2 regions of the Brevibacillus sp. FIR094 genome follow, and region 2 is predicted to be linked to the other one. Evidence: a T-box and tRNA genes for the amino acid it is inferred to sense, from the RefSeq annotation. Region 2 holds a T-box; the other holds one or more tRNA genes.

Region 1 (15,145 bases), on a different contig from region 2:
ACCCGGATTCGCAATGCCACCGAAAACAAAATTGATCCCCTCGTAAGCATACTCCAGGAGTACAGAAAAGCTGCTGGCAATGCCTGATATTAAAATGAGTCCAATACTGGTTCGCAACAGCAGCAATCCAAATACGATCTGAATCAGAATCATGATGAGGATAGGGCGATACCGAATGCGCTTTTTATTACTACTTGCCAACCAAGCAAGCAAAAATACCGTAATCAAACCTATTCCTGCGATGATATAATGCATGCAACCAACTCCAATAGCAAAAGATTTAGAGCCGACACGTACCATTGTCGATCCGCTTATCTCGCTCCATAATCTTCCCAAAAGAGCACAAAAAAACCCTCCTGAACGATGAATAATCGAACAGAAGGGGGATGAGACAACTATATATCTGCAACGGCGATGGCCTCAATCTCAATCAACAGCTCGTCCCTGATGAGCTTGCTCACTTCAACGGCAGAGCTCGCTGGCGGGGTTTCTGTATTCACGTACTGATCTCGAATCTCACGGACAATGTGCATCTTGGAGATGTCAGTCACGAAAAAAGTCAATTTCACCACATGGTCAAAGCTGACTCCTGACGCTTCTAGCGCGAATTGGATATTTTCGAAAACTTGTTTTGTCTGTGCGGCTAAATCGCCTGTGCCGACCAGTTGGCCTTCCCTGTTGAGAGCCACCTGACCCGATACATAAATCGTCCGTGCGTTCCGAACCTCCACCGCATGGGTGTAGCCAAACGTAGGTGGCATTGTTTCAGGGTTGATGAATTTGATTCGCTTATCATTTTGCATCCGACATGCTCCCTCCATTCACATTTGTTGGTAAACCATTCTATCATACCCGAAAAATTCTGACCATTCTCCGAGTTCACAAAGAAACAGAGGAAATCCTCATGATGAATAACCCGTCTCCAGCTAGGTGAGGACGGGCTTTGCTTTTTAATAGTCTCTATTTTGAGGAATTAAATTGATCAAATAGCGCGCTTCCAGAGCTTTTTGGCTGTTCTTTTTTGTTTGCGGCTTCAAATTGCTGAAACAGTCCGCCGTCATTCTTCTTTTTTTCTTCTATTCTTATTTCTTTCTTTTTGGGTAGGGGCTGTTGAATCGGTGTTCTTTCTGGCTTTACAGGCTTTACAGGCTTTACATTCTTTTTCTTTCTCGTACTTTTCGTATTTTTCGTAATGATCTTGTTTGGAGGTTGCTTCTTCTTCTTTCTTTTTCTATTCATAAACCAATAAGATAAAGGAAAAATCCCGAGCATAATCGTGCCCGCTGTAATCAAATACAGCTTCCAGGTCGTTTGCCTTTTCTCTTCCGCTTGTTTTTCTTCCCGCATCTTTTGGACAACTTGTTCGAAATCACGAACCTTATAGTTTTCTTTAACAGACGACAGGTTCTTTACAAACCCTACGGAACGGCTTCCATAATAGATAAAATGTCGCGGGGCATTGTTCACTGTCATCTGATATATGTATCCTGTCGGGACACCTGAGTCTTGGATTTTTTCTTTTATATCTTCCATAAGATCAGGAGAAGTCGGATCAATCATTTGGTCATATTCCAAAACTTCATAGTTCTTACTTTCATTTTTCCCTACTAACTGAATATTTTCTTCATTGTTAAAAAGAAAATACCTCGGAATCCTATTGATACTCTTCCGATAGACTTTGTTTTTCGGGAAATTATGCAAGGCCATTTCGTTGCTGTGCATTTCCAGTGTTTGCTCTGAAAGCAGTACCTCTTTTGCTTCTATGATGGGGAGGTTTTTCTCTAAGGCTTCATATTTAGGGAGCCAATGAATGATACCATCCGGGTCTAAAAACATGTAAATATCCTGATATTGAAAGGATGCCACATAGATTTGATTGGTTGGCAGGCTATTAAGATAAAACTCTTTTTCAAATGGTGTGGGATCGAAATTGTATGGGATGTTAAAGACTGTTGCCCCATTTATCTCACTCTCATCTATCTCTTCTAACTGTCCGTTATTATGTACGGTAAAGTATAGGGGGCCATTATGAGTTGGGTCACCCCAAATGGTCGTTTGATAATATTGATTCGGTTGTAAATGGTATGGTCCAATACCGCTATCGATTTGGATTAAGAGTTCGGACCGCTTGATTCTTTCCTCTTCCGCAGCAGCTTCTTCGCTCGTCTCCTCTTCTTGGCTTGAATCTTCTTCCACGTTTTCTTCATCATCGTCGTCATCGTCATGCTTTTTGAATTTAACTGGCTTGGATGATTTGAAACCACTTGATGGTTTTGCGCTTTTTATCGTGGAGCTTGAACTTTTGCTGGTTGAGCCTGAGCTTTTTCCTGAAGAGTACGAGCTTTTGCTAGATGAGGATGACCTGGTACTCGATGAGCCTGAACTTCTGCCGGACGAATATGAGCTGGTACTCGATGAGCCTGAACTTTTGCCGGACGAATATGAGCTGGTGCTAGACGAACCTGAGCTTCTGCCTGAACTACTGGAGCTAGATGAACTTGAGCCTCTAGATGACGCAGGCTCTACAGGAAGGATTACTAGACTAATCATTACAGTGCTAATAAAATAGGCAAGCAATTTCCGCATGAAATATGACCCCTCTATGAACCAACCAATGGTTCTCTCTCTAAATAACAGTTAAATACTACCACTGCACATCGTATTAACGCTACAAAATTCCTCTCCTTCCTACTTCATCCTTTTTTGACTTTTTACCATGAAATCTATCCTGTATAATTTTTGGAAAATAGGAACCTAGAAAGAGAGGATTTGCTAGTGACAACGGTTTACGATAAAGCGAAATATCATTACGAAAACTTTGAGGAGGATCTTCCTCAAAAACAGGCATATGTACATACAGGGTTTTTCATAGGCTGGTTGATTGAAAAGGATATGATTAGCGAGGATTTTCAAAAGAGTTTCGAAAACCTCATCGCTGATTTTAAACAAAGGAAGATGACTGGTCCTGAGGTCTATGAGAAGACGGGTGGAGTATTTGCTAAAGACATGCTGAATGAAGAAGGGAACCAGTTCGCGATGTTTTACTTCGATTTCGATACTGGAGAGTATCGCTATCATTATCTAGAAGCGTTTGATTGTGAACCGAGTGTGTATCACGTCGAAGATACTTGGGAGAATTACGAACATATCAAAGATTGGATCGACAATGAGTACGAGTACTGGTGTGAGAAAAATGAATAAGACCGCGTAACCACGCGGTCCTGCGGTCAAGTCGCTATCCTATTTCTGCAGGATGAAATCAGACATAACTACCTTCTCCCATTGAATTCCTTTTGGACTCACGTTGGTGTAAAGCGTTATGGAGTCTGCACCTTCAACGATAGCCTTCAATTGAAAATTCATGTCCTTGGGCTGCAAATATTCATCATACAGCTGTTGGTAGTTGGGATCGTTCTTTTCTTTTGCGACTTTGATGTATTCTACGGTGTCAGGGTCTTTCTCAAAGTTTTTGTATTTCACTTGATACGCGAATGTCGCTTCTACTTTTCCGTCCCCTGATTTCTCTTCATAGTCCGATAAGGTAAACTCCAGCAGTTCATAGTAGGGGGAGAAAGCTTTCTTGCTCTCTTCTTCCATATAGCTTGCGATTTGGTTATAGGTTGAAGAGTTGTCGACCGATTGTTTTTGTTCCTGTTCTGTGCCAGCGTTCGTTACTTCTTTTGCAGGTGGCGCGGCAGTCTGCTTTTGTACGACCGCATCTGAGCTGCATCCGCTTAAGTAAACCGCCAAGACCATAGCCATACATCCTACAATCACATTTTTCAAAGGAAATCCCCCCTTATTTCGTTCGTCATTGGATAGACGCTATACATTTCAGGCATGCTACACATCTCAACAAAAAAAAGAAAAAACCTTGATGCCCCAAGGTTTTTTCTTCGATGGCGTCCCCGAGAGGATTCGAACCTCCGACCTACAGTTTAGGAAACCGTTGCTCTATCCTGCTGAGCTACGGGGACAAGTATGATCACCTACTTTCTTATTATATGTGTATATCCATTTTTCGGCAAATACAAGTCGAATGTGGAAGATAACAAAAAAACCTTGGCATTCCAAGGTTCTTTGCATTTTAAAAAATATTTTGCTCAAAACATGCTGCTTTTCACAAGCAGCCCTCGTCTGGAATAACTGATTCAAAAAGAATTAGCTTCATGATCCGTTGACGACCGGAAAAAGTGGCAATCTCCGTTACCTCTTTTGAACGAAGAACTTCCAGATTCTCCGCCACGTATCTCCCAATATCGTCGGGAAAGTGCGCGTCGGACGAGAGTGTCAGTGGAACACCATGCGCCACCAGAACGTCGAGGAAAGCGGGGCTGGGGCACATTTCCTTAACGGGATAGCGGTAGTACAGGCCTGCATTGATTTCGGTCGCTGTATCCGTTTCTCTCAAAGCAGTTGCGATCCGGTGGTAATAGGGAACTATCTCTGATTCCTCAGGGCGATAGGAGAACACTTTCAGATTGTCCAGATGGGCAACAAAATCAAATAAGTTGCTCCTGATCATGGACTCAACCGTGTGGAAAAAGTCCGCGTATAACTGTTTCAGGTCATGCTGCTCAAATAGATGACGAGTCTCGGGATTGTCAAAGCCCCATCCTTGCATAAAATGAACAGAACCGATCACATAATCCCACGAAGCGCCTGCCAACAAGCTTTCCAATTCTGCTTCGCCGCCGATAAAGTAATCCGCTTCGATCCCCAGCCGCAACTCCACACCGCTTGCCGACCAACGCTGCTTTGCTGCCTCGATGGCGACACAAAAGTCGCTGAGGCTCTCGGTGCATACTTGATCAAGCCAAGTGCGCTGCAAGCGACCCAAATCGGTATCACTGAGGTCTAGATACCGTTCAAAGTAGGGACGAGCTTCACGAAAGCGGTATAAATGATCGACAATCCCCACTTCCTTCAAGCCTTTGTTTAACGCTTCACGTAAATACAGATCGATCCAGGACGGGTCGTAGCACCCCAGAGACATGCGATTATTTAATCGCGCAAGACTGTCCAGAAGCCAGGCGCGGGTATGTCGAGGTTCAGTAAGCGGATAAAAGTGGTCGAGGGCCACATTGGTACGGTCGAGCCAACGCAATGAAAAAGGCCCTTCTTCCAGATGAAGATGATAGTCGATTAGCATGTGAAGTCTCTCCTTCCCGGATGTTCGCTTATCCAGGTAGTTTGAATGCCAGACGAAATCCATTCATCCGGCATCGGCTGGTCACAAACAACCGCGCTGACATCCTGCCAGCCGCAAATACGAAAAAATTGCGTTTGGCCGATCTTGGTTGTGTCTCCCAATACATAGACTTGCTCTGCCCGCTGTACCATCATGGTCGAGCACAGCGTTTCTTCCATGTCATAGTCGGTGAAGCCATCAGCCGTCATTCCTCCACAGGAAATAAACGCTTTATCAAAATGAAAACGAGAGAGCAGCTCGCAGGTAAACGCCCCGGCAACCGATTGTTGGCCCGGATGGGTCAGCCCCCCCAGCATAATGACCTGACCGTTGAATTGATTCGCTTCCAACAGCTCGTTTAGTAAAGAAGCGGCGGGGAGCGAATTCGTGACAATCGTTAATTGATTGAGGCCCTTTATCGCACGTGCCAATTCCAGTGTTGTCGTCCCGACATCGAGCGCGATGGTATCCCCGTCAGACAAAAGTTCTGCTGCGATTTGCCCAATTTTCGTTTTTGCCGCCTGTTGAATCGCCTGTTTCTTTTCAAAGTGCGGCTCACGCTTTACCAAATGATAAGGGATAGCTCCTCCGTACACTCGTTTTAACAAACGTTGCTGTTCCAATTGGTCCAGATCACGACGTATTGTCTCCGGTGTTACTGCCAGGTTTTTTGCTAGACTCATCACCTGAATTTTACCGTGGCGGTTCAATTCGTCTAGTATCACTTGCTGTCGTTCTTCAGGCAATAGTGTCATAAAGCGGAATCACATCCTTGGGACCTAAATACAATGTTTTTGTTGCGCCTATCTGCTCCTGCTCGAAGGACAGGTGAAGAGTGTCCACCAACACAGGAACATCACCAACGTTCAGTTCATAACGGGAAATGTTGCCGAGCATGGTTACTTGAGCGATATTCCCGGTCAAGCAGATGTCCTCCCCAGTCAGAGGCTGTTCGCGAAACGTCTCGGGACGGATTGCAAAACGTTCAACTGCCGGATGAGACAAATGAGGCGCGATTTGGCTAAGCTGCTCGGCAGTCAGCACGTTGTAATTGCCAATGAAGCGAGCGACAAATTCAGAGCGAGGTTGCGTGTAAATCTCTTGAGGACTGCCGTGCTGAACGATTCGTCCACCATTCATGATATAGATGCGGTCACTGACAGCCATTGCTTCTTCCTGATCGTGAGTAACCAGCACAGTCGTCATGTTTAACTCTCGTTGGATCGTGCGTAACTGCTTTTGCAAATTTTTACGAATCTGGGCATCAAGCGCACTAAGCGGCTCATCGAGCAAAAGCACTTTTGGCCGAGTGACCAGAGAACGGGCAAGTGCCACACGCTGCTGCTGCCCACCAGACAATTCACGCGGGTAAGCCTGCTCCTTTCCCACCAATCCCACCAGCTCAATCATTTCCTGGACACGGAGCCTAATCTCCGTTTTCGAGATTTTGTTCATTTCCAGGCCAAAGGCAATGTTTTGACTGACCGTAAGATTGGGAAAGAGCGCATACGATTGGAACACCATGCCGATCTGCCTGTTTTTTGGCGACACGTCCGTCACATCTTTGCCGTCAATGTAGATCATGCCCGTATCAGGAGCCGTCAAACCACTGAGGATGCGTAACAGCGTACTTTTGCCACACCCGCTAGGGCCAAGCAAGGTAACCAGCTCACCTTTTTCAATCGAAAGATCAAGTTGCTGCAACACGTGTTGACCGTGAAAGGTTTTGGACAGGTGTTCGATTTGGACGTAGCTCATCAGGGAACCTCCTTGCGTGCGAAGCTTCGGCGCGTGAATTTTACAACCAGGCCAGTGATGATAGCCATCAGGACAAAATAAGTGACGGTAATCGCGCTGGCGACATGCCCACTTGACGATAGCTTAGCGTATAGATACATCTGCAGGGTTTCGTATCTTCCTCCCACCAGGATGTTAATCAATACGAATTCACCAAACAAAATGGAGAACGACAGGAGTGAGGACACGAAAATTCCAGACATGATATTCGGAACGATAATCCGTACGAACGCCTGCCAGTGACTCGCACCCAATAGCTCGGCTGCCTCCATCAACGAACGTGCCTGCAAGGCAAGCAGACTGTTGCGCGTTCCCTGATACAGATACGGGAGCAAACCGACCAAATACGCACCGGCTGTGATGATGACCATTGGAATTCCGTTTCCTGAATAAGTACGGATCAATCCGACAGCCATAATGACACCCGGAACGGCATAGGTCAGCATCACCAAAATCTGAACCAGCCTCTCCATCCGGGGTGCGTAGACGATAATGGAGAATACAGCAGGAACAATAATGACGACGGCAACGACAGTCGTCAGAAAGCTGAGCAGAAAAGAACGCCCGAATGCTTGCAAGAAACGGGGATCAGCATACAGCTCCGCGAACCATTTTCCTGTGAGTCCTTCCGGCAAAACTGTGCTGTTCCACTCAGTTGCCAGTGAATAAAGTACGGTAGCTGCGACAGGCAAAAACAAATACAGCATGAGCAACGTAAACGACAAGGATGGCAAACTAATCCGCTTCAAGACAAATCCCTCCGAATCTTCCGCGTCAGCCACTCGTTCACGAGCAGGGCAGCGGCAAGCGTCAGACCGAGCAGTACCGCAAGTGCGCTACCCAGCTCGGGTCTGGCAAAAATGTCGCCAGATACTAGCGCACCAATCCGAATGGGTACCAGATTGTAGTTGCTCCCGGTGAGCGCGTAGGCAGAAGCATAGGCACCCATTGCGTTGGCAAACAAAATGCTGAATGTGCCAACGATGCCAGGAAGCAGTACCGGAAAACCGATTCTCAACCAAAACTTCGAAGGACTGGCCCCAAGCAACTCTGCCGCTTCCATCCATTGTTTCTGAACAGCGTTGTACAGGGGATATAAAAGCATTACCGCCAGAGGCAGTTGAAAATAAATATAAACAAGCGTCAAGCCGCTCCACGAATACAGAGTAAATGATTGACTAAAAACAATGCCCAGTTGCTTCGCGAGCAAAACAAACAATCCACTGTTTCCCAACAGGACAATGAAGGCAAAGGCGAGCGGAATCCCCGCAAAATTGGAGGTTAGGTTCGTAATGACAAGAATTCGCTGTTGCAGAGATTGCGGGAACCGGGTAATCCCATAGGCAGCAAAAACAGCAACGACGATTCCAATGAGAGCAGACAGGAATGAGATGAGCACGCTGTTCTCAAAAGCCTGCAAGTAGTACGGATTTGAAAAAATCTCACGATAGTGACTAATAGTAAAACCGCCGCCCCCCTCGGCCTGAAAGCTCCCTCCGATCATGGAAAGCAATGGGACGAGGAGAAACAGAGCGATCATTGCAAAGAACGGAATCGTCGTAACCCAAAGCACACTGACAAATCGTTTCATCGCAAAAGCTCCTTTCTTAGAGGAAAAGACGCCCCCTTAGGGAGACGTCTTACTCAGCCCTCCTACGTTCAATGGCTGCATCTCTTTCGAGGGGGAGATGCCAAGCAAATGGCAGGCAAGCGGAGCCACCTGCAATTGCGGAATTGCCTCCTCGCGAATACCCGGAGATACCAGGTTGCTGATGACAAACAAGGGGACATCCCGGTCAGCGCTAGAAGTGCCGCCATGATTTCCATCAGCTGTCATCCCATGATCGGCTGTTACGATGATTTGATAACCCGCATCGATCCACGCAGGAAGCACATTTGCCAGTATCGAATCTGCCGCCAGAACGCGATTTCGATATCGTGCGGAATCGGCCGTATGCTTATGTCCGTCATCGTCGATATTCATGGAGTGGACGTAAAGAAAATCTGGATTGTATCCATTCAATAAAAAGTTGGCGTCAGCAAACAAGTGTGTATCCGGATAGTGATCTTCCCAGTAGAACATCCCGTGTTGTATCGGCTTGTCGGTGTTCAATTGGATTCGGTCGTGAAACGGACTGAACGGGGCCTTGTTGTAAAGCTCGCTTACCCAGCAATAAGCGGCAGCAGCGTTGGATATCCCATTTTTCCGCGTCAGGTGAAAGAGACTCTCCTGGTGCGAAAGCCGAACCGCCTGATTGCTAGAAATTCCGTTTTTCCACACAGGGGTTCCCGTTAAAAGAACCTCGTACAAAGGACGAGAGAGACTGGGCAGTTCCGATCGTACCTGAAAGCGAGCCGCGATGCCGTACTCGACCAGGTGATGTAGGTACCCCATGTGCGAGACGGCTGTATCAAATCTCAATCCGTCGAGCACAATCATGGCGAGCTTACTAGCGCACATGGATTAACACCTGCTCTTGCCATAACTGCGGCAATTTTTTGGTTGTCTCTTCCCAAGCAGTCAAATCGCCCACCGGACGTGCGTTTTTATACATTTCATCAGGGAGCAGCATGGCTTTAGCAGATTCATCCAGCTTGGCATTAGCACGAATCGGTCGAGCATAGCCACGAGCCAGATTGGACTGTCCAGCGTCGGAGAGAATGTATTCCCGAGCCAGCATGGCCGCGTGCGGGTGCTTGGCGTACTTATTGATAACAGTTGCGTACCCGCTGCTGACTGATGCTTCCTCCGGGATCAGGACATCAAAGCGGTTTTTATCGATTTTGTCCCGGTACCCGAGCGCGTTGAAGTCCCACAAGATAGCGACTTCGACCTCACCCTTTTCTAGATTGGCAAGGCTCGGATCGCTCGTACTGAGCCGCTTGTTTTTTGCCAACTCAGCGAAAAAGTCTATGCCGGGCTGAATATTTTTCTCATCTCCTCCATTAGCATAGGCCGCGGCCAGTACAGCAAACTGTGCCTGATTCGCTTTCATAACATCGCCGATCGCGATCTTGAAGCTGCCGTTTTTCAAATCTGCCCAAGTCTTGGGAGGATTTTGCACCTTTGTCTTGTCAGTGATAAAGGCCAGTGTTCCGGTATAACCCAGCAACCAATGTCCTTCATTATCTTTTGCCCAGTCGGGAATGTCGTTCCAATAAGAGGTTTTGTATGGCAACGTTAGCCCTTTTTGCTTGGCTAACGGTCCAAAAGCGATGCCTACGTCACCGATATCTGCTGTGGCGTCTTCTTTTTCTGCTTCAAACTTAGCCAATTCTTCTGCGCTCGACATGTCTGTGTCCGTATGCTTCAAGCCGTATTGCTTTGCGAGATTGCCCCAAGTCTCTCCCCAGTTTGCCCACGTGTCCGGCATACCCACGGAGTTGACTTCGCCCTCCTGCTTTGCTTTTTCCACGATTTGATCCAGGGTCAATTGCGACGTATCCAGAGAAGTGCCTGATTTCGTTTCAGTGGCACATCCCGCAAGCAGAAAAACGGATGTCATGACAACAACGGTTCGTTTCCAGCTTAACTGGTTCCCTTTCATCTTTAAGGCCCCTTTTCGTTTTTATTTGTGTTTGATTCCTTTGTTTTTCCTAAGCTAATCGTAAACAACAAAAATGAAACTGATATAAATGCGTTGTTAAAAAGCTATTAAGACTCTATGAAAAATAGACGTGAACGCAAAAAGTGGCCCTCTGATTATCAGAGAACCACCTAGTCCTTCGCTTTTCCTATTTAATTATGGGCGAATTGCTCCTCTTCCGTCGACCCGCTGAGTGCAGTCGTGGAGGAATTGCCGCCCGAGATAACTTGCGCAACCTCATCGAAATAACCCGTTCCGACTTCACGCTGATGACGAGTTGCCGTATAGCCATTTACTTCACTGGCGAATTCAGCTTGCTGTAATTCAGAGTAGGCAGCCATCCCACGATCACGATAGCCGCGCGCCAGTTCAAACATGCCGTAATTCAGGGAGTGGAAGCCAGCAAGTGTGACAAATTGGAACTTGTAGCCCATCTCGCCGATCTCTTCCTGGAAGCGAGCGATGGTCTGTTCATCCAGCTTCTTTTTCCAGTTAAAAGAAGGAGAGCAATTGTACGCTAACAGCTTACCCGGGTATTTGGCATGGATCGCTTCTGCAAAACGACGTGCTTCCTCCAAATTCGGCTCAGAAGTCTCGCACCAGATCAAATCTGCATAGGGAGCGTACGCCAGTCCACGAGCAATCGCTGCATCCAATCCACCACGCAAACGGAAGAAGCCTTCTGCTGTTCGTTCACCCGTCAGGAATGGTTTATCCTGCTCGTCGATGTCGCTAGTGATCAGGAAAGCGCCATTGGCATCGGTGCGTGCCACGATAATCGTTGGAACCCCCATCACATCTGCCGCAAATCGTGCGGAAATCAGGTTACGGACGGCTGCTTGCGTCGGAATCAATACCTTCCCACCCATATGGCCGCATTTTTTCTCGGAAGCCAGCTGGTCTTCAAAATGCACCCCTGCTGCGCCCGCTTCAATCATACCCTTCATCAATTCGAAAACGTTCAGTGGCCCACCGAAGCCGGCTTCTGCATCTGCTACGATCGGTGCAAACCAATTCGTCTCGGTACCACCTTCTGATTGATCGATCTGATCAGCCCGTTGCAATGCCTGATTAATTCTTTTTACAACTTGGGGAACACTGTTTGCCGGGTAGAGGCTTTGATCAGGATACATCTGACCAGACAGATTGGCATCGGCCGCTACCTGCCAGCCACTCAAATAAATCGCTTTTAATCCTGCCTTTACTTGCTGAATCGCTTGATTCCCGGTCAAAGCCCCCAACGCTTTAATATGGTGCTCGGTATGCAAGAGGCCCCACAAACGCTCTGCTCCCAGACGAGCCAGCGTATGTTCGATTTGTACAGAGCCGCGCAAACGAACGACATCTTCTGCCGTATACGGACGGTTAATTCCCTGAAACCGCTCCCCCTGCCAGCTTTGCTCCACTTGTTGAATCGCTTCTTGCTTGTTTACTTTCGTCATTTTCATTTCCCCCACTCTTTTTGTTTTTTACAAATAGCGATAACCCGGTACCGTCAGAAAGTCTTCGAAATCTTCTGTCGTTACCAATTGCAAGAACAGATCACCCGCAATGGGATACTTACTGTTGTCGTACCTCTCCTGGCCAATTGCTTGCTTGATCGCTTGCAGCTCCTCACTCAGCCACTGCTTTACCAAGCCTTCCGTCACCTTTTTACCATCCTGCAAGACTCCGTGACGATGACGCATCCATTGCCAGACTTGTGCCCGCGAAATTTCTGCTGTAGCCGCATCCTCCATCAGATTGTTGATCGGCACAGCGCCAGAACCTCGCAACCAAGCCTCGATGTACTGTATGCCTACGCTTATGTTCGTACGGACACCGGCTTCTGTAATCGTGCCCTCTGGGACTGCCAGCAGGTGACTAGCAGATACGTCTACATCTTCACGTTTGTACCAGATTTGGTTCGGCTCTCTCATCAAGCGATCGAACACTTCCATGGCTACCGGTACTAGCCCTGGGTGAGCAACCCACGTCCCATCATGTCCATCGTACGCTTCCCGCTCTTTGTCAGCGCGCACTTTGGCGATGGCTTCTGCATTTTGTACCGGGTCATTTTTCACCGGAATTTGTGCAGCCATTCCGCCAATGCAAGGTGCCATCCGTTTATGACAAGTCTTCACGGCCAGCGTGGTGTATGCTTTCATGAACGGAACTGTCATGGTTACTTGGGCGCGATCCGGTGTAATGACATCAGGCTGATTCCGCAGCTTTTTGATATAGCTGAAAATGTAATCCCAACGTCCGCAATTCAGCCCTGCACTATGCTCGCGTAGCTCGTACAGAATCTCATCCATTTCAAAAGCTGCGAGAATCGTTTCGATCAATACTGTCGCGCGAATCGTGCCGCGTGGAATATTTAATTCATCCTGCGCAAAAAGGAAGACGTCGTTCCAGAGGCGAGCCTCCAAATGGCTCTCCAGTTTCGGTAAGTAGAAATACGGTGCTGTCTGATTCGCGATAAGAGCATCTACGTTGTGGTAAAAGTAAAGTCCGAAGTCAAGCAGGCTGCCGGAGATCGGTTTTTGATCAAGGAGGATGTGTTTTTCTTCAAGATGCCAGCCACGAGGACGCACGATCAAAACCGCTGTCTTTTCATTGAGGGTGTATGATTTGCCTTCCGGGCTGATGTAAGAGATATTGCGGCGTACCGCATCCTTCATGTTGATTTGACCTTGTATGGTGTTCTCCCAGGTCGGTGAGTTCGCGTCCTCAAAATCAGCCATGAAAAGCCGAGCACCTGAGTTCAGTGCATTGATGACCATTTTCCGATCACCCGAAGGTCCCGTAATCTCCACCCGTCTGTCTTGCAAATCTTTGGGCAATGGAGCAACAGTCCAACCTCCTTTACGAATGTCCGCTGTTTCCTGTAGAAAATCGGGCAGTTGACCTGCATCGATCTGCAATTGACGCTCCACGCGTTTATCCAACAATTGTTTTCGTCTGTCACCAAACCTTTGCTCTAGCTTCATCACGAACTGAATCGCTTCTGGTGTCAGGATATCTTGATAACCGGGGTGCATCTCACCTGAAATCTGCACCTCCAGCGGATATGGATTCGTTGGTACGGTCGTCAAAACAGCTCCTCCTCCCTCACTTCAAAGTTATTATGGTACAGATCGATAAAATGTTTTTTATTATATAACAGCAAGAGCAAAAAAAATGTTCTTACTCCTGATACCCGCTGCCACTGCAATGGCTGCAGCATACATGCCCATCTCCCAAGCAATTGTGGCAAGCCGCTCCGTTGGCATCATGACCAACGCCTCCACATTTTGGGCAATTTTGTTCTCCGTTTCCTTCACACCGATAGCAGTTCATTCTCCATTCCTCCATTTCTGTATTAAAACAATATTCTTAAAATTTGTTTTTATTATATAACAGAGATTAGTACAGTGCAACACGTTTTTTAAAAAATTCCACCTGTATTAGTACACAAAATAAAACAGCCCTTGACCCGTTATGGATCAAGAGCTGCTTTTCTACATCTCTCGCTTATTACCTCGGTGCGATCTTTTCTACTCCGCCCATGTACGGACGAAGAACTTCTGGAATTACGATTGCTCCATCTGCCTCTTGGTAGTTCTCCAAGATCGCTGCTACTGTACGTCCAATCGCCAAACCAGAACCATTCAATGTATGCACAAATTCCGGCTTCGATTTCGTATCGCGACGGAAACGGATATTGGCACGGCGCGCTTGGAAATCTTCAAAGTTCGAGCAAGACGAGATTTCACGGTATGTGCCGCCGCTTGGAATCCAAACCTCCAGGTCGAATTTCTTCGCAGCTGTAAATCCTAAATCGCCTGTGCACATGCTCAGGACACGGTATGGCAGTCCAAGCAGTTGAAGCACTTTTTCAGCGTTTTTCACCAGTTTGTCGAGTTCGTCATAAGACTCTTCTGGTTTCACGAATTTCACCAGCTCAACTTTGTTGAATTGATGCTGACGAATCAACCCACGCGTATCACGGCCAGCAGAACCCGCTTCCGAACGAAAACATGCGCTGAAAGCAGTGTAGTAGCGAGGGAGATCCGTTCCATCCATGATCTCATCTCGATGCATATTGGTGACAGGCACCTCTGCAGTTGGAATCAGGAAGTAATCTGGTCCCTCGATTTTGAATGCATCCTCTTCGAACTTAGGCAATTGACCCGTTCCCGTCATGCTCGTACGGTTGACGATATACGGTGGGATCACTTCTTCATAGCCATGCTCATTCGAGTGCAGATCCATCATGAAGTTCATCAGTGCGCGCTCCAGACGTGCGCCCAAACCTTTATAGAAAACAAAACGACTTCCTGTTACCTTTCCCGCCGTTTCAAAGTCGAGGATGCCTGCTTGGCTAGCCAGCTCCCAGTGAGGCTTAATCTCGAAGTCAAATGCACGTGGATCTCCCCATGTCCAGGCCATCACGTTATCGTCTTCTGTCGTACCGATCGGCGTGCTTTCGTGCGGCAGGTTCGGGAGGCTCAGCAAAATGAACTCCAGCTGCTCATCCAGTTGGCGCAGCTCTTCATCCAAAGCCTTGATGCGTTCATTTACTTCTTTCATTTCAGCGATCAGATGG
Region 2 (15,415 bases):
GCGGTGAAATCGTTCCATTCACTCGTCCGATATACGCTTCATCCACGAGCTTGATCATGAACATACCGATTACGATCTGTAAAAATGCCATCCCAATTCCGGTGAAAAAGCGCATCGCTGCGGTGACGTATACCCAAACAGAGAGAACTTCTACGGCGACGGAAAGAGCGAAGAATATCAATCCACCTGTAATGACCCAACGACCATTCAGGCGGTCCAGATAAATGGAAGCCAAAATACCGCCCAACAGCATACCCAATCCGTCTAACGCGGTAAACCATTGAATGGCTTCCTTGGAGAGTAATAGACGATCCGTGATAACAAATACCTCCAGTGAATTGATAAGACCCGAGGATAGTCCCAGACACGAAAAGGTAACGGCAAGCCCGCGCAAGGCTGGTCGTTTTTTTACATAGGCAAAACCTGCTTTAATCTCAGAAAGGAGCGTTCCGTCTCCCTCTGTTGCACTGGCAGTTGAGGTAGGGAGTGTCAAGAGGATCAGTGCCGAGACGAAGAAGAGGACGGCCATCGTTAACAGGGAAGGATAGATGCCCCAATGTTCAAAGAAGAAGGTACCGACAATCGGGCCAACCAGTAGAAAAATGGAACCCGTACTTTGTGAAATAGACACAGCTGCTGCAACTTGCTCATCAGGAATATGACGCTTCATCATCTTGGCAGAAGAAGGCTGGGAGAACTGCGACGCGACAGCTGAGATAAATGTCGCAAAGAATACAGCGATCCACATCCCTTGCCAGAGCAAATACACGATGACCAAGACAGAGAGGGCGCTTAACAGGTTCCCGGCTATCATCGTTCGCTTCGGATTCCAGCGATCAGCTAATGCCCCACCAATAATCGAAAAAACCAAGATAGGCGCAAGTTCGATAGCGGTCAAGAGCGATACGGCGGTCGGATTGTTGCCGCTCGTCTCCATCACATAGTAGAGCAAGGCCATGTTACGTATCCATATACCGATATTTTCTAATGTATCCGTGATAAAGACGGTGAGAAAAACCTTGTTTCCCCAAAGACCTTTCATAGGTCATTTCACTCCCGAAAAGTTATACCGAACGTCCGGTCTAATAAAAGTTGAAAAAAATGCTACTTGGCAACAATGCCATGCAGCAAAACGTCAATGCTCCTCTTCAGCAGAGCATGAAGACGCTCGTCTTCCATTTGATAACCTACGTTAATGATTCCGTTCATGAGCCCTTCCAGTATCATCGCCATTTCTTCGGGATCGCATGGAGCGAACTCGCCTCGGTCGATTCCTTCTTGGAAGAGGGAAGTATAGAGGGTATACGTGGAGCCGAGAATTTCCAGCACTTGTTCCAAAATGACTGGATCGGCGAGCTGGCTACCGGAGAACTCTTCACCTGCTTTTTTTAGAGGGTGGGACAAAAAATCCTCCAAGAAAAAAGTAGCTAAGCCGTACAGTTTATCGATGGATGTCTCGAATTCTTTTTCTTTTTCCTGCCACAGATATACCCATTCGTTGTACTGCTTTTCAAGCAAATACAGGAACAACTGCTCCTTGTTTTTGAAGTGGTAATAGAGGCTGCCCTTACTCGCTCCTGTTGCTTGGCAAATGTCCTCAATGGAAGTGGCTGAATAGCCTTTCTGAGAAAATAACTCGGTGGCTTTCTCTACGATATGTTGTTTGGTTTTCTCCCCATCGAGACGACGCTTTGACATTTTAGAAATGCTCCTTCTTCTAGACTGAACGTTCGGTTTAGTTTCAGTTTATTCGATCTGACTGGGAAACGCAAGTGCTCGATTGAGAAGAAGGGTCAGAGGGAAAAATGATAAGAAGCGAGAGAAGGGCGGGATTACTTTGCAAATCGGTTGTCATGTCAGTATTCGTCATGGGTATGAGGAGGCGGCGAGAACTGCATACAAAGAAGGAGCGTTATCATTTCAATTTTTCCCGAAAAACCCTCGGAGCTTGAGCGTCAAGCAATTCGATGCCCGGGACGCAGAGCGATGTCGCGCTTTTTGTCAGCAAAACGGCATGCTGTCGATTGCTCATACGCCATACCCGGTGAATCTTTGTGTCGAGGAGCAGGAGCTATTCGCCGTCACAGTAGGCTCCGTACGAAATGACTTTGAAATTGCCGAAGCTTGTGGAGCGTTGGGCGTGGTCGTTCATTTTGGTCAGTATAAAGGCGCTGATGTACTGACCGGTTACAAAATCATGATCCAGATGGTCAATCAAATTTTGGATGGCTGGAATGGAAAAGCCCAGTTGTTAATCGAAAACAATGCGGGACAAGGCAACCGCATGGGCACGACACTCGAAGAGCTTATACAGGTTCGACAATTGCTTGCTGAGCCACAGAAGGTAGGCTTTTGCCTGGATACGTGTCATGCATTTGCCAGCGGATTGTGGAAAGGAAATGATTGGGGGGAAGTAGCCGATCGGATGCGAGAGCTCGATTATTTTACGAGCTTGCGTGCCGTTCATCTGAACGATTCCGTTTATCCGAGTAGTTCCTTTCGAGATCGGCATGCCTCCATCGGAAAAGGAATGATCGGTGATGCAGCCATTGCCGCTTTTTTGCAAACACCCGAATTGCAAGGACTTCCTATCGTCCTAGAAACGGCGAGAGGCTCAGAAGGGGGCCATAGCGAAGAAATCAAACATGTTCGTCTGCTTAGAGACAATTGGCAGGGGTGACCATGTTGTGGTAGAGTGTGAAATGATGTGTTCAACACGGGAGGGGTACCTATGAAAAAGCGTATTAAGGTGACGATTGCTGATTTTACTCATCTTACAGAAAACTTGAATAACCCGGAGGAGCTCGCTCTGTACGAAGGGGCGAACGGAAATACATACGATGCTGAAATCGAGCATGATGGATATGCGATTGTAGATGTAACAGACGAGGATTACATCGAGCTGGCTCCGGGGGAGTATCAGCTAATGATCGAGGAGTGGACAAACGCCGGACAAATCGGCGAGTGGACACTGCAAACCATGTCTGACCCAGCGGATGACAAGGCTTTGCTGTATCGCACAGTGGACAAGGCTGGGACGGAAATACAAGCACCACAATCCTTGCCGAAGCAAGTAGTCGAGCTGGTTGCCAATACGTGGTTTGGCAAAAAAGCAAAGAAGATTGAGGAGTAATCGAAGAAAGAAAGGAGCGCTGCGAGGTAGCGCTCCTTTTTTATGAACGAATCTGAAAAGATAAAGATGATCTTCCTAGTTTTTTTTATAAAGTACCGATGAACAAACAAAGCTGGTGAGAAGAAAAAGCGCAGGGCTCGTAGACCTTGACAACGCCTGCCCAGTCGGAACTTAAAAAAGGGGACCACGCTTGTCGAACACTTCTTCCTTGAGAAACATCCGCCCGTAGGGTGGCTTTGGCTCGACGGTCCCCTTTTTTAAGTGGAGCCGGACAGTCAATCCTCCTTGCGAGCGTGTCAGAGTCGAAGAGAACTGCGCTTTTTCTTCTCCTCCACTATGTTGACTCAGCTTTTTTTCAATCACTCGTCCTCAGATTCCAGCAGAATCCCATACTTTTTAATCCGACGCATAAGTAACGACTGGGTTATACCGAGTGCCGCTGCTGTTTTGCGAGTCGTTTTATGCGTGCGCAATGCTTGCAGAATAAATTCCATCTCAATTTTCTCCATCCGCTCTGTAAGGGAAAGAGAACCGAGTGAAAGAATCCCTTCCTCCAGCTCACGAATACTCCGCAGTTCTTCTGGCAAATCACTGACTTGGATTTCATCCAACTTGGACGTAATAACGATCCGCTCTACCAAATTTTCCAACTCCCGCACATTCCCAGGCCATTCGTATTGATGCAAAACATCCAGCGCTTCCGGGGAAAAACGTCGTTTCTGGTTATGCTTACTATTGAATCGCTGTAAATTGTGGTGGAGTAGAGGGAAAATATCGTCCTTTCTCTCCCGTAATGGCGGAACATTGATTGGCAAAATATTAAGGCGATAGTATAAGTCGTGCCTAAATTTGCCCAACCGCACGAGCTCTTGAAGGTTGGCATTCGTTGCCGTAATGATACGGATGTCAGCTGTGTATGTTTTGGTGCCGCCGATCGGCATAAATGTTTTGTTTTGCAAAAGCAGCAATAATTTCGATTGCAAGTGGTAGGGAAGCTCGCTGATTTCATCCAAGAAAAGCGTACCTTTGTCCGCCATTTTCACTAATCCGATTTTCCCTGAGTGACTCGCCCCTGTAAATGCCCCTTTGTGGTAGCCGAACAGCTCTGACTCGATCAAGGTTTCGGGAATGGCGCTACAGTTGACGTGGACGAACGGCCCACTTCTTCGTTCGCTCAATTGGTGGATTTGCTCCGCAAGATAGCTTTTTCCTACACCTGTTTCTCCTGTAATAAACACGGTAGTGTCGACAGGGGCTGCTTTTTTCATTAATTCTAGCAGGGCGAGATAGGAACGGCTGTTGCCAATCAAGGTTTGGGAGGAGCTTTGGTTTGCCTCCCATTTCATGAGCTGAATTTCTTCGCCGTACCGCTTTAGCAAAGCGACTGTCTCTTCCAGCTGTGAACTGGCACGAGCTGCCTCTGTTATATCGCGCGAGTGGGAAACGATCAGCTCCGGTCTCCCATCCTCATCCGGGATGATATGTCCAGTCACCAGGAATTTCCCCTTATTATTGACGAGCTGAATGGTTGTGGTCGGTTTTCCCGTTTCCAAAACCAAGCGGGTGACTGAAGGACTGAAAATCCCCATTTCTTCAAGATCAGATACGTTTTGCCCGATGAGTTCGGCTTTTGGTAGACCACACAGGTTTTCACTCGCATTGTTTAACCATAAAGTAGTTCCCTGTGCATCAGCAATGAATATGCCATCTGCCAGTGTGTTCAGGATGTCAATAAAACGATCAACAGAAGACAGTGCTAGTATCTCCGCAGCTTTTTCCATGTTGAGTAGCTCCCCGGTTTTTCAACTGATTGTACAAGATCAAATTGATCGTTGTATAGTGAATCGAAATTAAAAATACTTGAGTCGAAATAGATTCAAGCGAGAAGTTAGACTTTTCCTACTTTTCGATTCAAAGGTGAGTCTATTTCGACTCAGTGAAAGTGAAGTGATTTTAGCTTGAATGCGTTTTCTTGCTGTTTTAAGGCTTGGCACAAGAGTTGCTATTACATACTTGGACGTAAGCGATTTACCCAAGAATAAGAGATAAGGAAATGCATGCGATGTTATCAAAACTGGTGACGCACGAACAAGCAGTGGAGCATGTTCTGGATGGCACCCGGCTGATGTATGGCGGATTCGGCACGATTGGCTCCCCAGCACAATTGATTGATGCGATCTTGCACAAAGGCGTGCAAAGCTTGACACTCATCGGAATTGATGCGGGGTATCCGGAAATCGGAATCGGAAAGCTGATCAGTCATGGACGGGTGAGGCGGCTGATAACCACACATATTGGCTCCAATCCCGAAGCAGGTCAACAAATGATGGACGGGATGCTGGAAGTGACATTTTGTCCACAAGGAATTTTCGCAGAAAAGATTCGGGCAGGAGGTGTTGGCATTCCGGGAATCGTTGTAGATGCGTATGTGAGAGGAGAGCGAATGGAAGGAGTAGAGCCATTTGCTTTTGCCGGAAGAACTTGTCAGATTGAAGCTGCCCTTACAGCGGAGGTAGGGATCATCTATGCGAAACAGGCCGATACTTACGGAAATCTCATTTATGACAAGGCGGCAAGAAATTTGAATCCGCTAGTAGCGATGGCCGCAGATTTCACGATCGCTGAGGTGGAGGAGATCGTTCCTGTAGGAGAGCTGGACCCGGAAAAAATCGTGACGCCTGGCATTTTTGTGGATTATATCGTGGTTCGTGGCGGAGGGAACAGCTAATGGGGTTGGAAATAGATCAGCGAAATATGGTTGCGTGGCGTGCAGCCAAAGAGGTCGCTCCTGGAATGGCAGTGAACTTGGGGATTGGGATACCTGAGCTCGTCGCTGATTTTATCCCGCATGAATGGCAAGTCATGTTTCACTCGGTGAATGGAATCTTGGGAGTCGGACCTACGCCGTTAAAGGGAGAAGAGGACCAGCATATTTCCAACGCAGGTGGAGCACCTGTTACCGTTGTTCCGGGGGCATCTTATTTCGATAGCACCATCGCGTATGGCATGATCCGAAGAAGAAAGCTGGATGTAGCGTTTATCGGGGCTTTGCAGGTGAATCGCCGAGGAGATCTGGCAAACTGGATTGTTCCAGGCTCACGCGTTCATGGAATTGGCGGAGGAGCGGAGCTGGCCTATTATGCCAAGAAAGTAATCGTGCTCATGAGCCATGTCAATCAGGCAGGCGAGCCCAAAATTCGCAGGGAGTGCACATTGCCGCTGACGGCGAAGGGCTGCGTCGATCTCATTATCACCGAGAGGGCCGTTATCGAGGTCACGCAAAGAGGCTTGCTTTTGACAGAGGTCATGTACCCGTACACCTTGGAAAACGTCATCGCGAATACCGGAGCACCTCTGATGATTTCAGAAAATTTACAAATGGTAGAGTAATGAAAATGTAAGCGTGAACACAAAGAATTGGGGGATGGAACAGATGAAAAAAACATGGAAAACAATCGCAGGAGTCGTATTCTCGTTGTCACTACTTGTAAGCGGATGTAGCCAAGGCGCTTCCACTAACAGTGCGGGAGGTCAAGCGGGTGGGGCTACGGCTGGTAATGCATCGTCCATGACAAAAGAGGCAGGCGTATTTGTATACGCGGCTTCCGGTGAATATCAGCCATTCAGCTACTTCAAGGATGGTCAATTGACTGGATTTGATGTCGAGATAGGCAATGAGATCGCAAAGCGCTTGGGTCTTGAGCCAAAGCCAGTCACGTCGCCTTTTTCCGGTATTATCGCAGGGGTAAAGGAAGGTCGCTACGATGCGGCGATTGCCAGCCATGCGATTACAGAAGAGCGGAAGCAGCAGGTTGATTTCGCAGACCCATACTATTTGTCCGGTGGTCAACTGTTCGTTCGCCCGGATGGGACTATTAGTACGCTGGAAGGATTAAAAGGCAAAGAAGTGGCAGTTGCACTCGGTACTACACATGAAAAGATGGCGCGGGAGTATACGGATAACATCAAAACCTATGACAGCGATGTAACGGCTCTGCGTGCATTGGAGCAGGGAAAACACGATGTCGTGATTACTGATAGCGTCGTAGGGGAGATTGCCATTGGGCAAGGCTTGAAGCTTAAGAAAAGCGGGAAGCCACTCTCGGAAGTCAAGCATGGAATCGCAGTGCGCAAAGGGAATACGGAATTGCTGAACAAGATCAACGAAGTGCTCAAGCAAATGATGGAAGATGGTACCTACGTCAAATTGAGCGAAAAGTATTTTAATCGCGACATCAGCAAAGCCGAATAGTGAGTTGGTATAACAAGTATATTCCATTACGAGTGAGGGGTGGCATCAAGTGCCCAGTATTGCCCATCTGACAGAAGAGTTTCTCCGGACATTGCCGTTTTTTTGGAAGCCGTTGCTGTTGACATTTCAGCTGACGATCGCTTCTGTTATCGTAGGCTCGATTATCGGATTGTTTGTCGCCTTGTTAAAGGTGTCCAAGCTTCCAGTTGCACGTTTCATAGCCAATGCGTACATCATGATCATTCGCGGTACGCCGTTAGTCGTGCAAATTTTTGTTTTGTATTTCGGCTTTTACAAAGTCATTGACCTGGGTCAATTTTGGTCGGCAGCGCTTGCTCTGGCGATTCACAGCGGAGCCTATATCGCAGAGATTTTCCGGGGCTCTATTCAGTCGATTGATAAAGGACAAATGGAGGCAGGGCTTTCTCTGGGCATGTCCACTCGTCAGACTATGCGTCGGATCATTTTGCCGCAAGCGATGAAACGATCGATCCCGCCACTTGGCAACCAGTTTATTTTGTCTTTGAAGGAATCGTCTCTGGCCGCTTTCATTGCCATGGATGAGTTGTTCTCACTGGCCCGCCGCTTGTCTGCGGAAACCTTTGATGAAATGACGTACTTTTTGATTGTGGCGCTCTATTACTTGGTTATTGTCATGGCGTTTACGTATGTGGTCCACATCATGGAGAAGCGTCTGGCAAAAGGAGAGGCGTAAAGCGGAGGGGAAAGACGATGGAAAAGCAAAGAGAAATGATACGCGTGCAAAATTTGAAGAAAAGCTTTGGAAAAGTGGAAGTTCTCAAGGATGTTACCTTGCAAGTCGGAAAGGGTGAGGTCGTCGTCTTGATCGGTGCCAGTGGATCAGGAAAAAGCACACTGATTCGATGCATTAATTTTCTGGAGATCAAGGACGGCGGAGAGATCTATATCGAAGGAAAAAGCATCGACCCGAAGAAGGATGACTTGACCAAAGTGCGGCAAAAGGTAGGCATGGTGTTCCAGCACTTCAATCTGTTCCCGCATAAAACGGTACTGGAAAACATCATGGAGGCACCGCTGATTGCTAAGAAAGCGGATAAGGAAGAAACGAAGCAGGAAGCGCTCCGGCTGCTGCAAAAGGTAGGTCTTTCTGAAAAAGCGGACGCCTACCCGTCTAGCCTCTCCGGTGGACAAAAGCAACGCGTGGCAATTGCTCGTTCACTGGCGATGAAGCCTGAGATCATGCTCTTCGACGAGCCAACCTCAGCGCTTGACCCAGAGCTGGTAGGCGAAGTCCTGGAGACAATGAAGCAGCTCGCACAAGAAGGAATGACGATGATTATTGTGACGCACGAAATGGGATTCGCCAAAGAAGTGGCCGATTGGGTTGCGTTTATGAATCAAGGTAAGATCATCGAGATGGCTAGACCCCAAGAAATTTTCAACAATCCGAAAGAAGAGCGCACGAGAGAATTTTTAAACCGTGTACTGTAATGGCAGAAAACGAAAGGGAGCTGTGGCATGAGAGACGTGGTTATAGTCGCGGGTGTGCGCAGTGCAGTGGGTGCATTCGGGAAAAGCCTGCGTGACGTACCGGCAACAGAGCTGGGGCGGCAAGTATTGGAAGGCTTGATGAATAAGGTTGATTTGCCGAAGGAACAAGTCAATGAAGTGATTTTTGGCAATGGGTACGTACATGGGGGAGGACTCAATGCTGCACGTATCAGCTCGCAGCTGGCGGGATTTCCTCGCAATGTCTATGGTCACATCGTCATCAAAGCGTGTGGTTCAGGATTGAAGGCGATTGGCAACGGTGCGCTAGCCATAGCAGCAGGTCAAGAGGACGTGGTGATTGCGGGGGGAGTGGAGTCCATGAGCAATGTTCCCTACCTCGTGAAGAATCGCTGGGGCAGCAAATTCGGCAATTTGTCCATGGAGGACGCCCTCTTGTCCGATGGCTTGATCTGCTCGCTGACCGGTGAGCACATGGGCATGACCGCAGAACGGCTGGCTGTACAGTACGGTATTTCCCGTGAGGAGCAGGATCGTTTTGCCTACGAGAGCCATGTAAGGGCAGCAGCAGCAATCGAAGCAGGCACGTTCGAGAGTGAGATCGTACCGATTGAAATCAAGGATCGCAAAGGCACCCGCGTATTTGCGCAGGATGAATCCGTGCGTCATGATATCAAGCTGGAAGAGCTGGCTAAGCTGAAAAGTGTTTTTCAAAAAGAAGGAACCATCACTGCCGGAAATGCGTGTCCGATGAACGACGGCGCAGCCGCTGTATTGATGATGTCTCGTGAAAAGGCGGAGGAAGCGGGTTTGACTCCGCTCATGAAAATAAAGGCTTTTGCCAGCGCAGGAGTCGAGCCTGGTGTGATGGGGATCGGACCAGTTCCCGCCACGCAAAAAGCACTGGAGAAAGCTGGATTGACGCAGGGTGACATTGGACTCATCGAATTGAACGAGGCATTTGCCGCTCAGGCTTTGTCTGTAATCAAATGCTTGGAGCTGGACACGAGCAAGGTGAATGTCAATGGAGGCGCGATTGCCTTGGGTCACCCTGTGGGAGCAACTGGTGCTAAACTGACAGTGACGTTGATGAACGAAATGATGCGCAGTCGCGAGAAGTATGGCATGGTAACGCTGTGCATGGCAGGTGGCATGGGGATGTCAGTGATCTATGAAAATTTAACGATGTAAACTTCATATGCAAATGAAAAAGCCCCAGACGTTGATATGTCGGGGCTTTTTGCCATGAAAGTGTGATCGCATAATAGGGGACTTATTGTTCGCGTAAGTATTTTCGCAATGTGGCCGCTACTTCTGTTGGGTTTTCCAACTGCACAATGACATGCTGATATTTGACATGCCCCTCTATTTCTAGAATCAACAACGAATCAGTCTGGGTAAAAGAAAGGAAGTACCATTCATTTTTATGCTGAAAGCTTCCTTCATATATGTTCAAAGGTGCAAAAGACGTCCCTGGCAGTCGCAACATCCATTTTGGCGGAACAAAAGAACCGACCTGAACATTCTTGATCGATTGGTAGGGTAACGTGATCGTGCTCTTCAAGGCTAAGAATGTATGCAAGCCAGTGAGACGCAAGGTAAAATCCGTCTTGCCGAAATGTACACTTCTTCCCATCGTTGCTCACCTCTTTCATCTGCCATCGTTTCATTATCCCACAGATGAATCATGATGACACGGGACACTCAAAAAAGCCGGCGCTTCCCCACAAGAGGAAGCCAACCGGCTTTTCGTCTTCTTTCTTACATTTCTTCTGGAGCAGCCAGACCGAGCAGACGCAGACCTTCCTTTAGTACAGCAACGACTGCTGCTACGAGCTGGAGACGGGATGCTTTCACATCTTCTTCCTCAGCCAGGATGCGCACATTCGCATAGAACTTGTTGAACGTTTGCGCCAGGTCGATTACATACTTACCGATTTGCGACGGATCGAAGTTATCGGCAGCACGTTCGATTACCTCTGGGAACGCGTTCAAGAGGGTAATCACTGCCCAAGCCTCTTTGCTGTCGAGTGCGCCGGAAGCCAGGTTCACCGTCGTTGCTGGCTGGTAACCACCTCTGCGCAGCAGCGAGCAAGCACGCGCGTGTGCGTATTGCACGTATGGTCCTGTTTCCCCTTCGAAGGTCAGCATCTCTTCCCAGGAGAAGTTGACATCATTCAGGCGGAAGTTTTTCAAGTCATGGAAAATAACTGCGCCTACCCCGACTTGACGAGCCACTTCTTCTTTATTGGACAGCGTAGGGTTTTTCTCTTCGATGACTTTTTGGACATCAGAAATAGCTTGTGCCAACACTTCTTCCAAGAGAACAACTTTCCCTTTACGCGTGGACATTTTCTTGCCGTCCTTGAGCATCATGCCGAATGGGATGTGGTGCATATTTGCGGACCACGCATAGCCCATTTTTTCCAACACTTTATAGAGCTGCTGGAAGTGGAGGCGTTGCTCGTTCCCTACGACATAGAGTGCTTTTGCAAAATCGTACGATTCGTGGCGGAAGAGGGCAGCAGCCAAATCACGTGTAGCGTATAGGGTAGCGCCGTCTGATTTTTTGATCAGGCATGGCGGCATGTTGTATTCATCGAGGTTCACGACCATTGCGCCGTCGGATTCAGTCAAGAGACCTTTTTCCTCGAGCAACGTAACGACGCGATCCATTTTGTCGTTGTAGAATGCTTCCCCGTGTGTGGAGTCGAAGGCTACGTTCATCAGGTCGTAGATCTTCATGAATTCCTTGAGGGACTCATCACGGAACCATTTCCACAGATGCTGTGCTTCCTCGTCGCCATCCTCGAGCTTTTTGAACCATTCACGGCCTTGGTCTTCCAGAGTAGAATCGTTTTCGACTTCTTCGTGGAAGCGAACGTAGAGGCTGAGCAGCTCCTTGATCGGTTCTGCTTTTACCTTTGCTTCGTCACCCCAGAGGCGATACGCGACGATCAGTTTGCCGAACTGCGTACCCCAGTCACCCAAGTGATTGATGCGCACTGGCTCGTAGCCTTGCTTTTCCATGATGTTGGCAATCGCGTTCCCGATTACAGTAGAGCGCAGGTGACCCATGGAAAATGGCTTGGCGATATTCGGTGAGGAGAGGTCGATTGGTACTTTGCGTCCTAGACCGACATTGCTGCTTCCATATGTGCTGCCTTGAGTAATGATTGTTCCGATTACTTGCTCAGCCACATTTTCTTGATCCAGGAACAGGTTCACATACGGTCCAACTGCTTGTGATTCACGCAATGGTGCACCGGAGAGCTGTCCAGCCAGCTCTGCTGCGATCATCGGTGGGGCTTTGCGCAATGCTTTTGCCAATTGGAAGCAAGGGAAGGCCACATCGCCCATTGCAGGGTTTGGTGGTGTTTCCAGCATGTCATAAACGGCTTCTTTGGTCAGTGTGTCTACGCCCATCGAGGAGAGCGTAGCGGCAATCTTTTCAGCGACTTGGTGTTTGTAGCTCATCTTAAATTTCTGCTCCTTTCAAATAAAAAAACCTCTACGTCTCCTGTGAAAAAGAGACGAGAGGTTATACTCCCGCGGTGCCACTCTTGTTGTTTTTCCCCTCCATGAAATTTGGAAGGCAAAAACCGCTTGACCTGCTGTAACGGGCAGTCCCGGCATAGCCCTACACGATCTGTTGCCCATAATGACTGGCATAGGATGTTCAGGCTGCATCTCCGAGGGGCGCTTCCTCACATGGTTTGGCATCGGGCTCACACCGTCCCCGACTCGCTACAGCCTCGCACAAGGAGTACTTTCCTCATCAACGATTCGTTTGTTTCTCTAGAATTATAGCTGTTTTAACCGTCAGGATGCAACTCACTGTTCCGGTTTTGCAAAATCTTATCTAATTCAGCGAAATATTGTTTGGTCAGCTCTTCCCTTTCTTCCGCGCTGAGGTTATCCGCGTTCATCATTTGCTCTTTGTACTGTTCCAGCTTTTCGAGCATGGCCAGCTCGGCAGCAGCGGCATCGTCCAGATCGTAATTTTCCGATGGATCGAACGGGATCAATCGATTGTCGTTACCACTGCGCAAATATGCGGAGCGCCAGTTCTCCGGAAACTGGTACGGCTGTTCGCTAAACATAATCGCTAGAATATCGTCGGATTCAATCGGCAGGAAGTGATCGTAATCGTCTCTTCTGCCTCCCTCGGATAAATTAATGTGGGACAAAAAATAGTGGAGATAATGTTCCCCGGTTTCGGTATTCTTAACGATGGAATAGGTTTCAAACTCGGATTTGGATAGTTCTTTTATGGTCTCTAAACAGGATAGAAATTTGTCTTTTTCACGTGCTTGCAAGTCAGCCATGTCATCTCGTTCCTTTCGCTCTACAATAAGCCTCATGATAGCAAAAGCAATGTGCTCTGACAATGAAAGCAACGCAACGGAGTGCAGCAGTGGGAGCAGGAAAAGAATGATTGATAAAATAATTGGATATTCTTGTCACAAAAATAAGCCAGCTGGATCAAATACATATCAACACGAAACAAGGAGGTGAACATCGCGTGAATGCAAGTGCCAAAAGTAGCGAAGCAGACTGGACGCTGCAACTGACCAACGAGGAGAAGCTAACGAGACTCATGAGCGAGTACGGAGACAACATCGTGCAGCTCGCCTACTTGATCGTCAAGGACCGGGGAATCGCGGAAGACATTACCCAGGAAGTATTCCTGAAGGCGTATCGGGGTCTGGATCAGTTCCGCCATCGGAGTAGCGTGAAAACGTGGCTTTACCGAATCGCGATCAACGAGTCCCGCAAATATTTGCGTTCGTGGTCCTTTCGCCAGATTTTTTCTACATACCTCTCCAAAGAGGAAGCACCGCCGGAAAAGGTCGACACCGCAAATGTTGAATCGGCTGTCATCGGACGAATGAGCAAGGTACAGGTAGCGGAGCAGGTGATGAAGCTCTCACCACTGTACCGAAAAGTCATGGTACTTCATTACTATGAAGATTTGTCGATAAAAGAGATTGCGCAAGTGCTGGATATTTCAGAAGATGCCGTACGAACCCAATTGTCCCGGGCCCGAAAACATTTTAAAGCATTGTGTGAAAAGGAGGGATTGGAATGGATATAGATAAGCAAATGCGCGAAGCAGTACGGAGTGGGAGTCAAGAATCTATAGAAGACGTGAGGTTTACAAAAGAGATGGAATTACGGATCAGAGGTGAGATCGCACAAAATAAACACAAGAATCGAAACCGATTATTTATGGCTGGATCACTTGCTGCTTGCTTCGCGGTAACTGCTGTAGGCATGCACCAGCAAGGTTGGTTTCCACAGATGCCGAGTGGAAAAAATTTAGCGAGTGCGGTCTCAACGACTGCAACCGATAAAAAAAATACAGAGGCTAAGCAGAACAGCGTAAAGGTGTCGCCGGAAGAGGCTATTTTACCTTTGAAAAAGGCGATCACAGCCATAAGCAAGACAACAATAAGAGTGGATAGCACGAGCCATGGGATCAGTGACATAACCTTACTGGAAGGTAACAATGCACGTGCCAGTGTCGCTTATGATATCCAGACTGGACAAATTGAGAGCTTTATAATCAATGGAGAAAGGCCAGATCCTTACCCAGAGAATTGGGACGAGACGTCCGTAAAAATGCCATCAGCCAAAACTGCCGAGAGTGTAGCGAACGCATTTCTCCAAAGTTTCTTGGGGGAAGAGAGCAAGTCCTATCAGTATCTAGGTACTGATACCTATTTGAATGAGTTTTGGGAAGAAAGCATCTGGCTGAGCGTGAGCTATCAACGAATGGAAAATGGCAAGCCCGTTCCGTACGACATCCTATCTGTACGAATCAATTCGAAAGAGCAAGTCTCGTTTTTCGGGCGATTGAACAAGAGCGAACAAGCTTTTTTCACCAAGCTGACAGCTGCCATGCCCGATTTGAATCCGTCGCTTCTTCTTTTTGATAAAGAGAAGAACCGCGATGGCATGTCATTAGCGGTCGGAAACGTGAATAAGGAGGGGCATCAGGCTTCCCTTCGTATCGTCGGCAATGGCCAAGCCTTGGAATCCTATTCAATCGAGGAGAAGGATAAAAAGGATGAGTCGAGCTGGAAGCAAGCAAAAGGAGCAAAAGCTGTGGAGCAAGAGCGACAGTTCCTGAACAATCTGCTTGGGGCTGATAGCGAGAACTATCGTTTAGAGGATGAGAGCAAGCCAGGTGTGTACCAGCGTTATCATAACGGACTGCCAGTGCTATCGGATGAGATACACATGACAACAGATGAATCTGGTCTCCTTCGCTTTTTCAGGAAGGAGCCTGAGACATTCGACCCTTCGCAGTACCCAGATGTGTCTACCGCGGTTTCTGAAGAGGTCGCCATCCAAGAGCTGAGTGAGCATATGAAGCTTCGATACGTGCAGAATCTTGATGCCAGATCAGATGAAAGAGTAGAAAAAGGCAGGCCTGTCCTGGAGTACACGCCAGGGGTTTCGTTCATGCAAAAGGGACGAGAGGATGGCATGGAGTGGCACATTGACGCGACAAGCGGCAAGATTGCCTATGG

Evidence for each region. The T-box of region 2 lies ahead of argS (arginine--tRNA ligase). A T-box ahead of a tRNA ligase gene usually reads a tRNA of that ligase, here a tRNA-Arg.
Region 1: it has a tRNA-Arg gene. The T-box ahead of argS (arginine--tRNA ligase) is inferred to sense a tRNA for this amino acid. The anticodon was not compared.

The regions. Positions count from the first base shown of each region.
Region 1 is NZ_JBEAES010000057.1:6,467-21,611, reverse strand. It holds gene ACQ5DJ_RS28725 (NupC/NupG family nucleoside CNT transporter) at 1-255, opposite strand, end outside; gene ACQ5DJ_RS28720 (RidA family protein) at 396-803, opposite strand; gene ACQ5DJ_RS28715 (hypothetical protein) at 961-2,196, opposite strand; gene ACQ5DJ_RS28710 (hypothetical protein) at 2,255-2,569, shown strand; gene ACQ5DJ_RS28705 (hypothetical protein) at 2,776-3,201, shown strand; gene ACQ5DJ_RS28700 (hypothetical protein) at 3,241-3,777, opposite strand; tRNA gene ACQ5DJ_RS28695 (tRNA-Arg) at 3,901-3,977, opposite strand; gene ACQ5DJ_RS28690 (histidinol phosphate phosphatase domain-containing protein) at 4,121-5,152, opposite strand; gene ACQ5DJ_RS28685 (DeoR/GlpR family DNA-binding transcription regulator) at 5,146-5,946, opposite strand; gene ACQ5DJ_RS28680 (ABC transporter ATP-binding protein) at 5,930-6,949, opposite strand; gene ACQ5DJ_RS28675 (ABC transporter permease) at 6,949-7,737, opposite strand; gene ACQ5DJ_RS28670 (ABC transporter permease) at 7,734-8,579, opposite strand; gene ACQ5DJ_RS28665 (alkaline phosphatase family protein) at 8,616-9,449, opposite strand; gene ACQ5DJ_RS28660 (ABC transporter substrate-binding protein) at 9,439-10,536, opposite strand; gene aceA (isocitrate lyase) at 10,728-12,017, opposite strand; gene aceB (malate synthase A) at 12,045-13,652, opposite strand; gene serS (serine--tRNA ligase) at 14,074-15,145, opposite strand, start outside.
Region 2 is NZ_JBEAES010000015.1:20,385-35,799, reverse strand. It holds gene ACQ5DJ_RS15180 (MFS transporter) at 1-1,042, opposite strand, end outside; gene ACQ5DJ_RS15175 (TetR/AcrR family transcriptional regulator) at 1,105-1,698, opposite strand; gene ACQ5DJ_RS15170 (deoxyribonuclease IV) at 1,838-2,680, shown strand; gene ACQ5DJ_RS15165 (hypothetical protein) at 2,732-3,133, shown strand; gene ACQ5DJ_RS15160 (sigma-54 interaction domain-containing protein) at 3,493-4,914, opposite strand; gene ACQ5DJ_RS15155 (CoA transferase subunit A) at 5,196-5,861, shown strand; gene ACQ5DJ_RS15150 (3-oxoacid CoA-transferase subunit B) at 5,861-6,523, shown strand; gene ACQ5DJ_RS15145 (ABC transporter substrate-binding protein) at 6,567-7,385, shown strand; gene ACQ5DJ_RS15140 (amino acid ABC transporter permease) at 7,435-8,100, shown strand; gene ACQ5DJ_RS15135 (amino acid ABC transporter ATP-binding protein) at 8,118-8,858, shown strand; gene ACQ5DJ_RS15130 (thiolase family protein) at 8,886-10,067, shown strand; gene ACQ5DJ_RS15125 (hypothetical protein) at 10,150-10,512, opposite strand; gene argS (arginine--tRNA ligase) at 10,638-12,353, opposite strand; T-box leader at 12,403-12,667, opposite strand; gene ACQ5DJ_RS15115 (hypothetical protein) at 12,692-13,204, opposite strand; gene ACQ5DJ_RS15110 (sigma-70 family RNA polymerase sigma factor) at 13,402-13,974, shown strand; gene ACQ5DJ_RS15105 (YcdB/YcdC domain-containing protein) at 13,965-15,415, shown strand, end outside.